Regions from separate parts of the Paenibacillus sp. S-12 genome, predicted to be linked through region 1. Evidence: riboswitches for the same ligand, from Rfam matches in the RefSeq annotation. Region 1 holds a riboswitch; each other region holds the start of a gene.
The links. A riboswitch is a leader RNA that binds a small molecule or an ion and turns the genes downstream of it on or off. The one in region 1 is predicted to bind cobalamin.
Positions count from the first base shown of each region.

Region 2: linked by a shared signal. The riboswitch ahead of NO352_RS17635 (ABC transporter substrate-binding protein) and the one ahead of NO352_RS07515 (1-propanol dehydrogenase PduQ) in region 1 are both predicted to bind cobalamin.
Region 3: linked by a shared signal. The riboswitch ahead of metE (5-methyltetrahydropteroyltriglutamate--homocysteine S-methyltransferase) and the one ahead of NO352_RS07515 (1-propanol dehydrogenase PduQ) in region 1 are both predicted to bind cobalamin.

Region 1 covers NZ_JASIUF010000008.1:1,430-4,712, forward strand. The annotation lists partial or broken gene NO352_RS07505 (transposase) at 18-116, opposite strand; gene NO352_RS07510 (DUF3021 family protein) at 146-406, shown strand; adenosylcobalamin (AdoCbl) riboswitch at 1,139-1,291, shown strand; gene NO352_RS07515 (1-propanol dehydrogenase PduQ) at 1,677-2,819, shown strand; gene NO352_RS07520 (BMC domain-containing protein) at 3,016-3,283, shown strand, end outside.
Region 2 covers NZ_JASIUF010000018.1:50,692-53,974, reverse strand. The annotation lists gene NO352_RS17640 (histidine phosphatase family protein) at 2-883, shown strand; cobalamin riboswitch at 1,077-1,300, shown strand; gene NO352_RS17635 (ABC transporter substrate-binding protein) at 1,737-2,735, shown strand; gene NO352_RS17630 (FecCD family ABC transporter permease) at 2,753-3,283, shown strand, end outside.
Region 3 covers NZ_JASIUF010000005.1:672,058-675,340, forward strand. The annotation lists gene NO352_RS05945 (heavy metal translocating P-type ATPase) at 1-184, shown strand, start outside; gene NO352_RS05950 (HesB/YadR/YfhF family protein) at 383-673, shown strand; cobalamin riboswitch at 871-1,062, shown strand; gene metE (5-methyltetrahydropteroyltriglutamate--homocysteine S-methyltransferase) at 1,385-3,283, shown strand, end outside.

The DNA of each region.
Region 1 (3,283 bases):
TCAATGAATTCAATAAATACAAAAGCTTGCTCGCTACGTTGATATTGGGCAAATAAATCGGTAGAGAACCTACCATCCCGGATACGTGGGATATGAAGCGCAGGTGTGCCTACACGTCGCATTGGTGGGGGTCTTGCCAAGTCTTATGTTCCATTTTCCTGCTGATATCAGTGAAAAGGGAATGCGTATGCGAATTTTGATCCATTTTGTAATCGTAGAAGTTGTGATGCTTACATTCACGAATTGGATGGGCTGGGTAACGGGAGCAGTTGGCACAATGATAGTCGCAGTTGAAATCGCAATTATCTCCCTTCTCGTCCGTTGGCTTGGATGGAGCAGTGATAGGAAGGTCGCAACGAAAATCAACGAGCAGTTGCGAAAACTAAAAAATGATGAAGTTCAATAAGACGGGGAAGCAGCAGCTTACCTCGTCTTTTTTTTAGCTTACTTTGTTATTCCTACAGCATAGTGTCGTACATATTTACTCTGCACCAATCGTTAATTATGCTGATGCTGCACTGATGAAGCAGAGGAGGATTGAATTTGGATAATAGAAATCATAATTTTGATCATTGCAGCTGTTTGTGAGATATCTTTTGCACTATACCGCATTTGTACAAAGTCATATCAGAAAAAGATCAAAGCCATGATAAGGCTTGGCGCGTTTGCAGCATTCCTAATTTTCACATTGGCGTCGGTTATTGAATGGAGCTTCCGTTGGCTGGGGCTTAGACTTTTGCTGCTTGTTTGGGCGCTTCTTGGAGTGTGGACGCTCATACGCAGCAAAGAGGAACGAAAAAATATAGAAGCAGCCGCGTTATCAGAATGCAATTGCTATGCTTCTGCTCGTTGTCATCGCTTTAACTCCAGCCCTCTTACAAACCTGTCTCTGGTTTCCCCGCTTTTGTCCAATATGCTGCAGGGCGGCAGGGCAGAGATTGATCCATTTACTGTCTTGAGACGATGAATCATATTCTAGTAGAGTTTTTCGATTGCTATCTCAAAGGGCAGGGTGCTTCACATCTGCGGGGACATAATGACGAGCAAATCCTCAATTCTTTTATCTTTTATTTTTTTCATATTGCCATTCAGATCGTTTGTGCTATAATTATGTCGAATGGACGACCATTCACGTCATGCACAATAGAAGAAGTTATAGACAATGGAAGTTTGGTGCAAATCCAACGCGGTCCCGCCACTGTAATAGGCCGATGAGCTCGGTCTTAAGTCAGGTCTTTTGTCTAGTAACTTTGCCAGGCCAGTCATTTCGAGGCGAAAGTGACTGGTTTACAAGTCTAGTGACGATACCGCCTCGCTAGGCTTTTTTACATTGCTTGAAGGCTGCCGACAATGCTGTCGGAGGGGCCGGGTGCTCGCCGCCAAACATACGAAGACGTATAAATAAAAGCAAGCGGGACATTTTTCAACGATGAAGAATCATATGCACAATGGTGTGCATGTCCCAATTTTTTTGCAGAAGATTTGTCGTAATGATGAAATCGTCGACATTGCGGTTGACGCATGTTTGCATTACGATGTACAGTATAAATGACAATTGAATGATAAGCTGCACAATGGCGTGCAGACAACATAACAAGCAAAGAGGCTTTTTAAAGGGAACTATTCCTTTGAGAGGCCTCTTTTTTTGTTGTAACTACTCCTTGGAGGTGCTTTACGTGGACAAACTTTCGATTAAAGCCGATCTCTACATGGGTCATGGTGCGCTGGATCGTCTGATGGAATGGCGCAATAAGCGTATTTTCATCGTTACCGATCCTTTTATGGTCAAATCAGGGATGATCAACATGGTATTCGATCGGCTGCATGACAGCAATGAGCAATATATTTTCAGCAACATCGTACCAGATCCGCCGGTTGAGATTGTCACAGAAGGTGTAGAGGCATTAGGCGCATTCAACACCGACTTGATTATTGCTATCGGCGGCGGCTCCGCTATTGATGCGGCCAAGGCGATGAAGCTGTTTGCACAAAAGCTGCTGAACCAGCAAGACATTCCATTCGTGGCAATCCCGACGACAAGTGGGACGGGCTCCGAGGTGACATCATTTTCGGTAATCAGTGATAAGCAGAAAAACATTAAATACCCGCTCGTATCCGATGAGATGCTGCCGCAAGAGGCGATATTAGATCCGGAACTGGTTAAGAGTGTTCCAGACTTCATTACGGCTGATACCGGAATGGATGTGTTGACGCATGCAATCGAAGCTTATGTATCTACGAAGGCGAACGATATATCGGATGCGCTGGCAGAGAAGGCTATCAAGTTGGTATTTGCTTATTTGCCAAGAGCCTATAAGGATGGCAGTGATTTAGAAGCGCGTGAGAAAATGCATAATGCATCCTGCATAGCGGGTATGGCATTCAACATTACTTCGCTCGGACTGAATCATGGCATTGCGCATGTCGCAGGGGCCAAATTCAAAATTGCGCATGGCCGCATGAATGCAATGCTGCTCCCGCATGTCATTGAATTCAATGCGAATTATAAACCAGGGTATGGCAGGGAAGAGAGCACTGCTGCCGCAGTTCGCTACGCAGAAATCGCCAAGAGCTTGGGACTGTCCGCACCAAATCCAAAGAGCGGTGTTCGCAGCCTTGTACAAGCGATCAAGCAGCTGCAGAAACAACTGCAGATGCCGTATACGCTGAAGGAATGTGGAGTTGATCAGGCGCTGCTGGATGAAATGAGGGACTCGATTGCCGAGGGAGCGCTGAAGGATGGCTGCACGGCGACGAATCCTCGCGTGCCAACGGCAGGGGATGTGGCCGAAATTTTGAACAAAATGTTTCAATCTTGAGATTGCGTCGAATTTTGTCTGAATGTGTATTGACAACGTTTGCAGTATTAAAATATAGTAAAGGTAACACAACGGCGTGTTGCATACAAAACCAAGCGAAGAGGCTTCTTAAAAATTCCTGCGTGAACTTTTAAGGGGCTTTTATGTTTTTTACAGCAATTTCACGTGTTTTCTGACATGAGAGTGAGATGATGGTATGGAGCAACACCAGAATGAAAAACAACGCGTTATCCAAGAGTACGTGCCTGGTAAACAGGTCACATTGGCTCATATTATCGCGAATCCGAACCCGGACATCTACAAAAAGTTGGGATTGGGCAGCGATGCGCACGATTCAATCGGCGTCATGACCATAACACCAAGCGAGGCATCTATTATAGCAGCGGATATCGCAACGAAGGCTGCTGGAGTACAAATCGGCTTTGTCGATCGCTTTAGCGGATCGCTTGTGATTACAGGCGATG
Region 2 (3,283 bases), on a different contig from region 1:
AATGAGACGGACAACTAAATGGAATGCTCCCCCTATTCATCGGAACAAGCGTCGTTTAGGAGCATTGAAAACCAATAGGAAACGAGTCAATATGACAAGGCATATATTACGAAAAAAGAGTCAAACGAACAGCAAGATTGTACGCTTCGCGCTTGTACGCCACGGCTTGACGAAAGAGAATACAGAGCGGCGCTACATTAGCTATTCAGATGTGCCGCTGCTGCCGGATTCCACTGAAGAACTGAGAGGGCTTCGCCGCGCAGTGGCACATCCGTCACCGCTTCTATATACGAGCGATATGCGGCGCTGCCGCGATACGCTTGCTTATTTGCGTCCGCGCGACAGCAGGCAAGCTGTAGAGGATACAAGATTGCGAGAGTATGACTTCGGCATGTGGGAAGGCTTGACCTACAATGATTTGAAGGAGGATCCTCAGTATCGCAGATGGCTGGACGATTCTTCAGCCGTCCAGCCGCCGCGCGGGGAGCCATGGCAGTCCTTCTGCACGCGCACCGCGCATGTATGGTGGGAAGTGCTGCGGAACGCGCGCGAATCCTTCGGCAGCAGCTGCGGCATACACGCGGAGCGTCAGGAATGCGCTGCCCGTCGTCGGCCGCATCATTCTTCCCCGCTTCCCCGTGGGCGGGTGATGCGGTGCAAGCCGAGCCGGATGCGGCAAACATATGGCAGCGGACTTGCCCCGCGGCCGGATGTTGTCATTGTTACACACGGAGGCGTCGTACGTCGATTATATACGCTGGCTTTTCCACGAAAATCATTTTGGGAAGCGGCAGCGCCAATCGGCGGCGGGATCATGATTACAGCGAAGCAATGTGCGCGCAAATGGAAGTTCTTGCGAGCGGAACGTCTGCCAAGCAAATGAGGAAGCATGCGCTAACAGGCTAATATCATCGCAGCAATGATGTATTCTATTGCAAGTGGTGGGCTTTTCCCCTATAATCTAATATCGAGTTTAGGACTTAGATAACGAAATTATTCGATGTTGAATATTCGCGATACTTCAGGTCCTTGGGGAATCATAACGGGATTGATCCATGAATGTTATTGTACAGCAATGGGGCTGTATGGGTTGAAATGCCGGGATGTGTGATATTTGTACCCAGGGTTAAAAGGGAAGCCGGTGTGAACCCGGCGCGGTCCCGCCACTGTGAATGGAGTGTTGTGCTCATTAGGCCACTGTCTAATTGATCAGCAGGTATGGTATCCGCTGATAAGGATGGGAAGGCGAGCTCAACGTATTCTCCTAAGTCAGGAAACCTGCCTGAAGATAGACGAGTTGTATCCTTCGCGGAGAGGAGCACGTCATTGGCGTAATGCATCAGGCAACATGGCAGCTTAGCTGCTGGCCCCTGTATCTAGGTGTCTGCTGGATATTGCGATAGATGACAATGTGTTCCCCTGGATCGAAGGATCGGGGGTTTTTTGCTGTATAAGCAAGCATTTCATAACCATAAGCGCTTATACACGACAGCAATGCAATTTGATGTAAATGCACAGCACGAATGTATATCACGAATTCAGTCACATGAAGAGGTACAGCTTAGGTATATGCAAGTGCTCATTGACAACCGATACCCGCAGGGGAGTATAACTTTAGGCAATTGCAACTTGTCACGCAATTTCGTTACGCATGGTGGCGAATGGAACCGCTTTACGCTTGCACATTTGGTACAGAGGTAAGACGAGGAAAGAATGACGCGAGGGAGAGATAAAACATGAACAAATGGTTGAACAAATCGGTTGCGGCGCTGCTGGCGCTTATGCTGACAGTAGGACTTGCGGCTTGCGGCAACAAGGATGCGGCTAAACCCGCTGAAAATACGGCTGCTCAGCAAGAGACCAACAACACTGCCTCTGAACAACCGAAGCAGGATGATCTGAAAACGAAATATCCACTGACTGTTAAAGATGCAACAGGCGAAGAATTTACCTTCGAAAAAGCGCCTGAACGTATAGTGTCTGTATCTCCAGCAGAGACAGAGTCCTTGTTCGCACTTGGATTGGATGCTCAAATCGTTGGTGTTTCTGATTTTGATGATTATCCGGAAGCAGCGAAGTCCAAAGAGAAAATGGGCGGCATTACGAAGCCGAATGAAGAGGCAATTATTAAAGCCAAGCCGGACATCGTGTTCACAGGCATCTCCATGAAGGAGCCAGTTGTGAAAAAGTTCCGCGAGCTTGGAATTAAAATATTCAAGGTCGAGCCAAAAACGTACGATGATGTGATTACCAATATCGAATTGTATGGTCAAATTACAGACCATCAAGCGGAAGCGAAGACAGTCGTTGACAACATGAAGCAAGTGCGTGATGACGTAAAGAATGCGGTCCAAAGCGCGGAGAAGAAGAAGGTCTACATTGAATTCTCCCCAGGCTGGACAGTAGGCAGCGGCGAGTTCATGAACGAGCTGATTGAAATGGCGGGCGGCACAAACGTTGCGGCTGATTCAGCTGGCTGGATTCAAATTAACGAAGAAAATATTATTAAATCCAATCCGGATGTAATCATGTTCACACAAGGTGTAGTGGATTCCGAGACGAACAAGTCCTTGGAAGAAATTATTCGTGGACGCAGCGGTTGGAACAATATCAATGCAATTAAGAACAATCAAGTAATTGGTGTGGATCAGAACCTGATCAGCCGTCCGGGACCACGTGTTGCTGACGGATTGAAGGCTGTTGCGAAGGCGATTCATCCGGACTTGGTGAAATAATCGTCGTGGAGAGAACGATGAATAAAATGGTTGGGTATGGAGGAGCGGGTATTGCGCTTCTCCTTTTGTCCGTTGTGGGATGTTTGGCTGTAGGGTCAGTACGAATGCCAATGGGAGAAATTGCACAAATTCTGCTCCATCATATTCCGGGCATGGATCAAGTAATTCCGGTTACATGGGATGATGCCTCTGCGCAAATTATGATGAAGGTACGCTTCCCTCGTGTTCTGCTGGCTCTGCTCGTCGGAGCGGCACTCGGTGTAGCGGGAACTGCATTTCAAGGGGTATTGCGCAATCCACTGGCAGACCCGTATACATTAGGGGTATCTTCTGGCGCTTCTGTGGGAGCCGCTTTGCTTATTTACTTTGGCCTGCAATATGCACTGTTCGGCGAATGGACTATACCTGTCGTCGCATTCGCAACAGGGGTGGCAACCTTGATGGTGGTCATCAAGCTTGCCAGTGAGCAGGGCAAGATTCCGATCGAGACGCTTATTTTATCCGGGGTAGTGATGCAAGCCTTTCTTGGCTCAATTGTATCGTTTCTT
Region 3 (3,283 bases), on a different contig from region 1:
GATGAGCCGCCGGACGATGCGCAATATTAAGCAAAACTTGTTCTGGGCGCTTATTTACAATACGCTCGGCATTCCGATTGCAGCATCCGGTCTGCTTGCTCCATGGCTTGCAGGCGCGGCCATGGCGTTCAGTTCAGTCTCGGTCGTGCTCAATGCGCTTCGTCTTCAGCGGATCAAGCTGTAATTTCAAGGAGAGGCTTTTCTGAGCTATAGTGGATGATTGCCGACAACGGACATATGTTGTATGCTCAACATCTGCGTAATGCGGACAGTCGGAAAAAGTCGCAGACCATGTTCGTACCAAACACTTTGGTGTTAACAAATGATATATGCGCGTGGTATGATCATAAATGATGATAGGTTGGATTAAGGAGGTCTGAGCATGCAATTACGCGTTACAGCGAAGGCAGTCGAGCGTTTTTTGGCCGATTGGGGATTTACAGCAGGAGATCAAGTGCGCATCTTTGTGCGCTACAGCGGATTCAGTGCTTCAGGGCCTTATTCATTCGGCATCATGAAAGACAGTCCGCAATATCCAGCAGTGACGGAAGTCGTGAACGGCATTACGTTCTTTATGGAGCAAAATGATGTATGGTTCTTGGATAATCGCGAATTGACGCTGGATGAGAAGGACGAAGATATTGTTTTCGTACATGAAGGGATGGTCATCTAGCATATCACCCCATCAATGATCGTTAGGCGAGCCGTGAGGCTCGCCTATTGTGTATGTAAGGGGAGCTTATGTACAAATGAAGCGGGCGGGGTTAGGATTTTTTTCGAATAGAAACTGAGAAAAAATTCTTGTCAATCGCTCTGGTTAGATATATAATCGTTCTCAATTGGAAGATGTGTGAAAGCGGCTTTCAATGTAATTAAATATGGGAAACAGGTGCTTCGGGTAACGTCGAAGCTTAATAGGGAAGCCGGTTGGAAATCCGGCGCGGTCCCGCCACTGTGACAGTTGAGGTATTGCGAGAGAGCCACTGGTTTGTAAGGAATCGGGAAGGCTGCAATGGCCAATGAAGCTGAAGCCAGGAGACCTGCCTGTTTTGACAACACTGTTCGTACCTACGGGAGATAGGGAAGTGTTCGTAAGCATGGATATCGTCATTTCGATTCCTCTTAGCATGAGGTGTTTTTTGCTAATGAGCCGGAAGGAACGATCTATTCCATTATGCCTTCATGGACGTTTACGAGACATTTCTGTTATGGGACAGGAATGTCTTTTTTTGCATATTAAGGATGTAATGAATGCACAAGGCGATCCATAAACGTCTCATAAGGTGGAGTAGTGAGTTCGACTGCAATTCTAATTCCGTGTTAAGCGATAGAAATTGTCCAATTAATCCCGTACGGCAAAATTACGCATGAGAGGGGCAGTATGATGACAGCCAATTCAATCAAGACAAGCACAGCAGGTTACCCTCGGATCGGATACGACCGGGAATGGAAAAAGGCATTGGAGCAGTATTGGGCAGGCAACAGCTCTGCGGAGCAATTGGAGGATGAGCTGGAACGCATCAATGACGTTCGCCTGAAGACGATGCAAGAGGCAGGTATTGATCTGATTCCGGTCAATGATTACACCTGGTATGATCATGTGCTTGATATGACTGCTACTTTCGGATTGATTCCTTCACGGTTCTCCTACAATGGAGGTGAAGTAAGCGCGGATTTGCTGTTCGCATTGGCTCGAGGCACACAGGATGCCGTCGCTTGCGAGATGACGAAGTGGTTCAACACGAACTATCACTACATTGTGCCAGAGTGGGAGGGCAAGGCTCCGCAATTGACGGTCAACCGCCCGCTGCAAGCATATCGCAGGGCTAAGCAAGCCCATGGCATTGAAGGAAAGCCAGTCATCATCGGCCCCTATACGTATGTCCGCTTTATTAAAGGGATTAAACCGGAAGAACGCTTGAATGTACTTCGTCAATTCGCTGGAGTATATGGACAGCTTTTGAGTGAATTGGAGCAGGAAGGCGTGAAGACCGTTCAATTGGATGAGCCGGCATTCGTTCTGGAGATGCCGCACGAACATTGGCCGGCAGTGCAGGAAATATATGCTGAGCTTCGCAAGGCGGCTCCAAGCTTGTCGCTATGGGTGCAAACATACTTCGATGCAGTATCAGATTACGAATCGTTCGTGTCGCTTCCGGTAGATACGCTCGGTCTTGATTTTGTTCATGATAAAGGTAGAAATGAAGCAGCACTGCGTAAATTTGGATTCCCAGAACAGAAGCAGCTTGCCATCGGTATCATTGATGGCCGTAATATTTGGCGTACGGATCTAGCCGCAGCAGCGGCTTGGCTCGAATCGGTGGAAGGTATTGTCCCGAGGGAGCGCTGGATCGTACAGCCATCATGCAGCCTGCTGCATGTACCGTTGACTGCGAAGCGGGAGATTGAATTGCCAGCCCCTGTTAGAGAAGCCTTGGCGTTCGCAGACGAGAAGCTGGAGGAGACTGCTGCGCTTGCTCGTCATTTCTCAAGCCCAAGCGAGGAGACTCGCGCAGTGCTCACAGACAGCGGCGCTCGCGTTCAAGCTTGGCGCAATGAGCCTTCGAGACAGCGTCCGCAAGTGGTTCAGGCTTTGGAGGAGCTGCTTCGGACAGAAAAAGAAAAAGGAATTGAACGCCTTCCATTTGAAGAGCGCAAGGAGCTGCATCGTAAGCGCTGGCCTTCCTTGCCGCTGCTACCGACAACAACGATCGGAAGTATGCCGCAAACTGCGGATATTCGCCGCGCTCGCCTTCGTTTCCGCAAGGGCGAATGGGATGCAAAGACATACGAAACGTATTTAGAAGATGAAATGACACGATGGATCCGCATTCAAGAAGAGATCGGAATTGACGTTCTGGTGCATGGCGAGTTCGAACGGACAGATATGGTCGAATATTTCGGTGAAAAGTTAGATGGGTTCGCATTTACAAAGTTTGGATGGGTTCAATCCTACGGTTCGCGCTGTGTGAAACCGCCAGTGTTGTATGGAGATGTTGCGTTTACAGAGGCAATGACAGTGAAGGAAACGGCATTTGCTCAATCCTTGACTTCTCAACCGGTTAAAGGGATGCTTACTGGCCCAGTCACAATCTTGAACTGGTCTTTTGTCCGCGATGATATCCCGCGTGAGCAAGCTGCGTTCCAACTGGCCTATGCGCTTCGCCAAGAGATTGCCGCGCTGGAGAAAGCCGGAATCGGCATGATCCAGGTCGATGAGCCGGCGGTAAAGGAAGGCATGCCGCTGAAGGCAGAGGATGCTGTTTATTACACCGATTGGGCG